Linked DNA regions of Solidesulfovibrio fructosivorans JJ]. The protein of the gene in region 1 binds, or shares a complex with, the protein of each later gene. Links are inferred from orthologs where the notes say so. Each region holds a gene or a part of one and is shown on either strand. Other genes may lie near its edges.

The links. Proteins that work in one complex are often made in the same cells at the same time.
Region 2: the proteins of gcvH (region 1) and DESFRDRAFT_RS18510 are in contact, whole or in part, in a crystal structure (PDB 3A7A), measured with the Escherichia coli proteins. The link is inferred for Solidesulfovibrio fructosivorans JJ] from one-to-one orthologs.

The regions. Positions count from the first base shown.
Region 1 is NZ_AECZ01000022.1:54,882-58,009, reverse strand. Bases 415-3,104 are described here. They hold gcvH (glycine cleavage system protein GcvH), read right to left. Parts: upstream 2,102-3,104; coding sequence 1,727-2,101; downstream 415-1,726. Other genes in these bases: nikR (nickel-responsive transcriptional regulator NikR), read left to right, coding at 3,034-3,104; DESFRDRAFT_RS14770 (class I SAM-dependent methyltransferase), read left to right, coding at 2,325-3,020; gcvPA (aminomethyl-transferring glycine dehydrogenase subunit GcvPA), read right to left, coding at 415-1,711. Also shown: aminomethyl-transferring glycine dehydrogenase subunit GcvPB, read right to left, coding at 1-383; more of gcvPA, read right to left, coding at 380-414; more of nikR, read left to right, coding at 3,105-3,128. UniProt on the Escherichia coli protein: The glycine cleavage system catalyzes the degradation of glycine. The H protein shuttles the methylamine group of glycine from the P protein to the T protein.
Region 2 is NZ_AECZ01000041.1:14,151-17,421, forward strand. What follows is about bases 71-2,903. They hold DESFRDRAFT_RS18510 (lipoate--protein ligase), read right to left. Parts: upstream 2,060-2,903; coding sequence 1,082-2,059; downstream 71-1,081. Other genes in these bases: DESFRDRAFT_RS18500 (Fur family transcriptional regulator), read left to right, coding at 71-114; DESFRDRAFT_RS18505 (potassium channel family protein), read left to right, coding at 124-852; DESFRDRAFT_RS18515 (methyl-accepting chemotaxis protein), read right to left, coding at 2,119-2,903. Also shown: more of DESFRDRAFT_RS18500, read left to right, coding at 1-70; more of DESFRDRAFT_RS18515, read right to left, coding at 2,904-2,934; DESFRDRAFT_RS18520 (hypothetical protein), read left to right, coding at 2,973-3,271. UniProt on the Escherichia coli protein: Catalyzes both the ATP-dependent activation of exogenously supplied lipoate to lipoyl-AMP and the transfer of the activated lipoyl onto the lipoyl domains of lipoate-dependent enzymes.

The DNA of each region.
Region 1 (3,128 bases):
GCCATGCCCGTGATCTCGCACAAGAAGCGCTCCATCTCGTACATGACCTCGAGGGCGCCCGCGGTCATGTCGCCGCCGCCGGGCAACTGGGGCGTCAGCGGATGGAGCCGGGCGAAGCCGGGCAGGGCGGCCACTTCCTCGGTGAACTTGGGGTTGTACTTCATGGTGCACGACCCCAGGGGATAGAAGTTGCCGTCCACACCGTAGTTCTTGCGGGAAAGCTCGGTGAAGTGACGCACCACGTCGAGTTCGGAGAGCGAGGGCAGCCGGGGCGAACCTTCGCGCAAGAGCCCGCCGGGCAGAAAGTCGATGGGTTCGGTCTTGGGCTTTTCCGGCCACACGCCTTCCCGTCCGGGGCGGGACTTGGAAAACACGGTGCTCATAGGATTTTCCCCAACCGCCTGGCCAGACGGTCGATTTCGGAACGCTCGTGCGTTTCTGTGCAGCAGATAAGGAGCGCGTTCCCCAGCCCCTTGTAGTAGCGGCCCAGCGGAAAGCCCGGGATGATGCCGTCGTCCATGAGCTTTCTGGCCGCGAGCTTGGCGCTCACCGGTAGCAGGGCGGCGAACTCGTTGCCGAAAGGAGCGTCGTTTAAAAGCCGCACGCCGGGAATGGCCGCGAGCTTCATGGCGGCGTAGTGGGCGTTTTCGATGGAAAGCGCCGCCTGCCGCGTAAGTCCCTCCTCGCCGGTCAGGCAGAGGTTTATGAGCGCGCGCAGGGCGCAAAGGGCCTGGTTGGAGCAGATGTTGGAGGTGGCCTTCTGCCGCCGGATGTGCTGCTCGCGGGCTTGCAGGGTCAAAACGTAGCCGGTGCGACCGGCGGCGTCCTTGGTGCGGCCGGCGATGCGGCCGGGCATCTGGCGCACCAGCGACTTCTTGCAGGTCATGATGCCGAGGTACGGGCCGCCGAAGGAAAGCGGCAGACCCAGGCTCTGCCCCTCGGCCGTGGCGATGTCCGCGCCCATGGCCCCGGGGGTTTTGAGCACCGTCTGGAGCACCGGGTAGCAGGACATGATGGACACGGCCCCGGCCGCCGCCGCCTTGGCGAAAAGCTCGGTGAAGTCCTGGACCTGGCCGAAGAAGTTGGGGTTTTGCACCACAACCGCCGCGGTTTGCTCGTCGATGGCCTCGGTCAGCCCGTCCATGTCGTCGCAGCCGTCCTTGTGGGGCACGGTGACCAGCTCGAGATGGAGGTTCTTGGTGTAGGTGGCCAGCACGATGCGGTAGATGGGGTTCACCGTCTCGCTGACCACGGCTTTTTTGCGCTTGGTGTGGCGCACGGCCATCATCAGCGCCTCGTAAAGCGCCGTGCCGCCGTCGTAGCCCCCGGCATTGGCGCATTCCATGCCGAGAAGCCTCGTGACGGCGGTCTGGTATTCGAAGATGGCCTGCAACGTGCCTTGGGAGGCTTCGGGCTGGTAGGGGGTGTAGGCGGTATAGAATTCGCCGCGCGAAAGGAGCAGGTCCGAGGCGGCGGGAACGTAGTGGTCGTAAAAGCCGCCGCCGAGGAAGCTCGTCATGTCGATCCGGTTCTTGGCGGCCAGACCTTCCATGGTCGCGCGCACGGCCATTTCCGTCCCGCCCCGGGGCAGGTCGAACCGTTTGGGCCGAAGCGACGGCGGAATCTCGGCGAAAAGCTCGGCAACGTCGCGGGCGCCGACAACCGCCAGCATTTCCCGGACTTCTTCGGGCGTATGGGGGACGTAGGGCATGTCCTTCTCCCGCGATCAGTGCTCGGCCTTGGAAATTTCCTCGTACTCCTCGGGCGAAAGCAGGTCCGCCGGCTCGGCTGACAGGCGCACCCGGAGCATCCAGCCCTCGCCGAAGGGATCGGCGTTGATCTTTTCCGGATTCGATTCGAGCTCCGCGTTGACCTCGATGACTTCACCGGAGACCGGGCAATAAAGCTCGCTGGCCGCCTTGACGGATTCCACGGAACCCATCTCCTGGCCGGCTTCGAGTGTGGCGCCCACTTCCGGCAGCTCCACATACGTGATGTCGCCGAGCTGTTCCTGGGCGAAGTCGGTGATGCCGATCACCGCGATTTCGTCCTCGACCCGTACCCACTCGTGGGTCTTGGTGTAGAGTAGGTCCTTTAACATGGCGCGTGTCCCTCCATGGCGTGTGCAGCTTGGCCCGCCGCAACAAGGATTGCGGGCAGGCTCCGAATACCCCTTTGCGCAGCCTGGGGCAAGACGTGGGGCCGTTCGGCGCGGTTGCCTCACCGAACAATCGTCGTTGCCGACACCGGTTGCACTGACGACGCTTTCGCGGTAACACGGTTGACGCGGTCAATTGCACGAATGGTCCGCTATGGAGTCTTGAGTGCCCGGTAATTATGCTGCTGCGCCGCTTTTGGCCGCCAATTCGACCCCGCCGGACTGGTGCGGCAACCGGCTGCATCTTTCCATCGCCGGTCACGATTTCGATTTGCGTCGTGACCAGGATATGGACGCGTTGTGGGAATCCCTGGGCCAGGACGGTTTCGGCGCGGACGAGCGCATGCCGTACTGGGCCGAGATATGGCCGGCGAGCCTGCTTTTGACCGCCTGGCTGGCGGTGCGGCAAGGCGATGTCGCTGGCCGGCGCTGCCTGGACCTCGGCTGCGGCATGGGGCTGTCGGCCCTGGCCGGGGCGGCTGTCGGTGGCCACGTCGTGGCCGTGGATTACGAGGAGGCCGCCGTTGCCCATGCCGCCCGAAACGCCGGGCAAAACGGGCTGCGCCTGGACCTGGCCGTCATGGACTGGCGGCGGCCCTGCTTCGCGGCGGGGCGCTTCGAGCGGATCTGGGGCAGCGATATTTTGTACGAAGCCCGGTTTTACGCGCCCCTGGTGACGCTTTTCCGGGAGATGCTGGCTCCGGGCGGCCGCATCTGGCTGTCCCAGCCCTGGCGGCAGGTGTCGGAACCGGTGTGGGAGCGGCTTTCCGCCGACGGCTTCACCGTCGTCAAGGCGCACGAGGAATCGGTGTCCTTTTCCACGTACCGCTCCACGGTGAGCCTTTACGAGATTAGTCTGTAAAAGGGGGAGGCACATGGGCCAGACGATCCGCTTCGGCGTGTCGCTTAATTCCGAGCTGCTCGAGAAATTCGACGCGCTTTGCGACGAGAAAAGCTATCAGACCCGTTC
Region 2 (3,271 bases), on another replicon or contig:
GAACGTCTCCAGGAGGAAGTCGCCCGCCGCCACGGCTTCAAGCTCACCGCCCACAAGCTCTACCTCTACGGCATTTGTCCGGACTGCCAGAAGAAAGCCTCCGGGAACGGATAGCGTCCCCACATGCCCCGCCTGCTCCTGCTTCCCAGGTCCGACGTCAAAAATCGGCCTGTGGCGACCGCCATCGCCGCATACCGGCACAGCATCGCGCTCGGCATCATCATTTGCGCCCACCTGCTGATGGTGCCCCTGGATACGCACCGGGGCGAGCTTTTCGGCCCGATGCTCCTGCTGGCGCTCTACCTCGTCGGATTTTTGCTCCTCAGCCAACGGCACTGGTTTTCCGTCTGCATTCTGGCCATGGGCTCCTTTGCCCTGGCGGGCGCGGTGGCCAATTCCTTCTTCAACAGCCTGCCGCTGACGACCCTGACGCTGGCCTGCAGCTGCGTCTTCGACCTGATGCTGATCGTTTTCATGCTGGCCTGGCTTTTCCGACAACGCAAGATGCCGCTCGACAACATCATGGCCGGCATCATCGTCTTCATGCTCATGGCCGCGCTGTGGACCCAGCTTTACGCCCTGGCCTGCCTGGCCACGCCGGGGGCGGTGCGCGGTCCCGACGGCGGACTTGGAGCGTATCCTTCCATCACGCTGTATTATTTCAGCGTCATCACCCTGACCACAGCCGGCTTCGGCGACGTGACCCCGGTTTCGGCCATGGCCCGGATGCTGGCCGCCTACGAGGCGCTCATCGGCCAGATCTACCTCGTGGTGTTCATCGCCCTGCTCATGGGCCGCCATTTCGCGCCGACGGCGAAGGAGAAAGAGAATGCGAGAGGGGAAACCCTTTGAAAAGGGTTTCCCCTCTCGCGCTCTCCCCTTCCGAAACTTTTCAACGGGTACAGATGCGGTAACGATCCTACGCTGTCACCGTGAAGAGTCTTGGAAAGGGGGGCCGGGGGGAGAACCTTTCTACAAGAAAGGTTTCCCCCCGGCATCATTTTCGAAAACACTCTTCATGGAACGGCTCCAACCAGCGCCTGGCCTGGCCGCATCGCGAACAATACGGCTTGCGCGCCCATCAAAAAAAACAGTCCACAAAGGCGTCCACGCCAACGCCGACCATGTAGTCCTCCAAATGGACATCGCGCAGACGATTCGCGATCGCTTCCCGCGTATGACGGCACCCCCTGATTCGAGTTTCCAGAACAGCACCGTCTTCTTTGAAAAAATATTCGCCGTACAACTTCAATTCCGTTATGAGGCCTTCTTTGACATCGAAGTGTATTTCGACCACGCCGCCCCCGGTTCGAATGGATTTCGAAAAGGCATAGCGCGGCGAACAGCCGAAATTCCAATCGTATGAACGGTATTTTCTGTCCGCGAGCAGCGCGATGCCGCGTTGCGCATCAGGCGTCAGCCGGTTATCCCCCTTAGAGCCGCCCGCATCGATTTCATGGAAGACGAATTGGATAAAGTCCTCGACGGACAACGGCACCCGCAAAAACGAACGGATATTGGCCACGCGCGCCGTAACACTTTTGACAGCCTTGTCCTTGTATTTCGCCGGATTGACGACAAGCGCCCGGGCGATGTCCGGCATGGAGGCGGCATACAGCAACGTCCCGTGGTGCAAGACGCGGTTTCCCAAAGCGAACTGGGCATTGCCCGATATCTTCCGGCCGTGCACGGTCAGGTCGTTGCGGCCGTCCAGGCGGCACGGCACGCCGAGTTTCTGCAAGGCCGCGACAATGGGATCGGTAAACCGCTTGAAATCCAACGCGGTGGTTGTCCGCCCGGTCGTGATGAAGGTGAAATTCACGTTCCCGAGGTCGTGAAATACCGCGCCGCCGCCGGTCAGCCGCCGGACGACAGGAATGCCCTGGGCCGCGACGAACGCCGCATTGATTTGGGCATGGGCGTTCTGGTTGCGGCCGATGATGATGGACGGCCTGTTGCGCCACAACATGAAGACATCCGCCGTGTCGTGGCGCAACAGCCATTCCTCGGTGGCGAGATTCACCGCCGGGTCGGTCGTTTCCAGATGCAAGGAGCGCACAGGGCACCTCGTCTTCGTCTTTTCGACAATGCCGTGTTATCGCGCGGGGGGCGCCGGCGTCACGACCGCTTCATGTCGTCGATGAGTCCTTGCAGAGCCTGCGCCTGGGCAGCCATCGACTCCACGGCCTGGGAGGAATGGTGCATGGCCTCGGAAAGCTCCACCGAGATGCGGGACACGTCGGACACGCTGCGGCTGATCTCCTGGCTCGTGGCGGATTGCTGTTCCGCCGCCGTGGCGATGGAGCGCACCTGGCCCGAGGTCCGCTCGACCAGGGCCACGATCTCCTCCAGGGAATCCCCGGACTGCCCGGCCAGCCCGGTCGCCTCCTCGATGGAGTCCACGGCCCGCTCCACGCCGTCGAGGCTTTCCGTGGTCCGCCTCTGGATATCCCGGATGGCCTGATCGACCTCGGCCGTGGCGGCCATGGTTTTTTCCGCGAGCTTTCTCACCTCGTCGGCAACCACGGCGAATCCCCGCCCGGCCTCGCCGGCGCGCGCCGCCTCGATGGCGGCATTTAAGGCAAGCAGATTGGTCTGGTCGGCGATGTCGGAAATCACGCTGAGAACCGCCCCGATATCCTTGGCCTGTCCGCCGAGCAGGGACATGGTTTCCTTGAGTGCCAACGCCTGCGTACGGGCCTTGCCGATGCCGGTCACGGCCTTCGAGACCACGTTCGCGCCGTCCTTGGCGCTTTGGCCGGTATGGACCGCCGCTTCCGCGGCATCGGCCGCGTTTTTCGCCACCTCGATCACCGTGGCGTTCATCTCCTCCATGGCGGCGGCGATTTCCCCCATCCGCGTACTCTGGATTTCCGTTCCCTGATTGGATTGCCCGATCTGGGCCGAAAGCTCCTCGGAGGCCTGGGACACCACGCCCGGCGAGTCCGGAACAAAAGCGGGCGGCCTACCTGATGCTCGCAACGCTGTTGTTGCTGGCCACGGACAAGCTGCACGGCATCAGTGCGGGTATTGTGCTGATCGTGATCACATTCGTCACATTCCTGCCCGGTGTGCGACTCATGGACGGCCAACGCTTCTCCAAGATCAATTTCGCGCCGCTTTTCTTTATCATGGGCTGCATGGCCATCGGCAGCGCCGGCGGCGCCCTGAAAGTCACGGACTGGATCGCGCAGATCGCCTTGCCCTACTTCCATGGACTCGGCGACAACATGGCCGGCGGAGCGGCCTATTTCCTGGGCCTCGCCGCCAA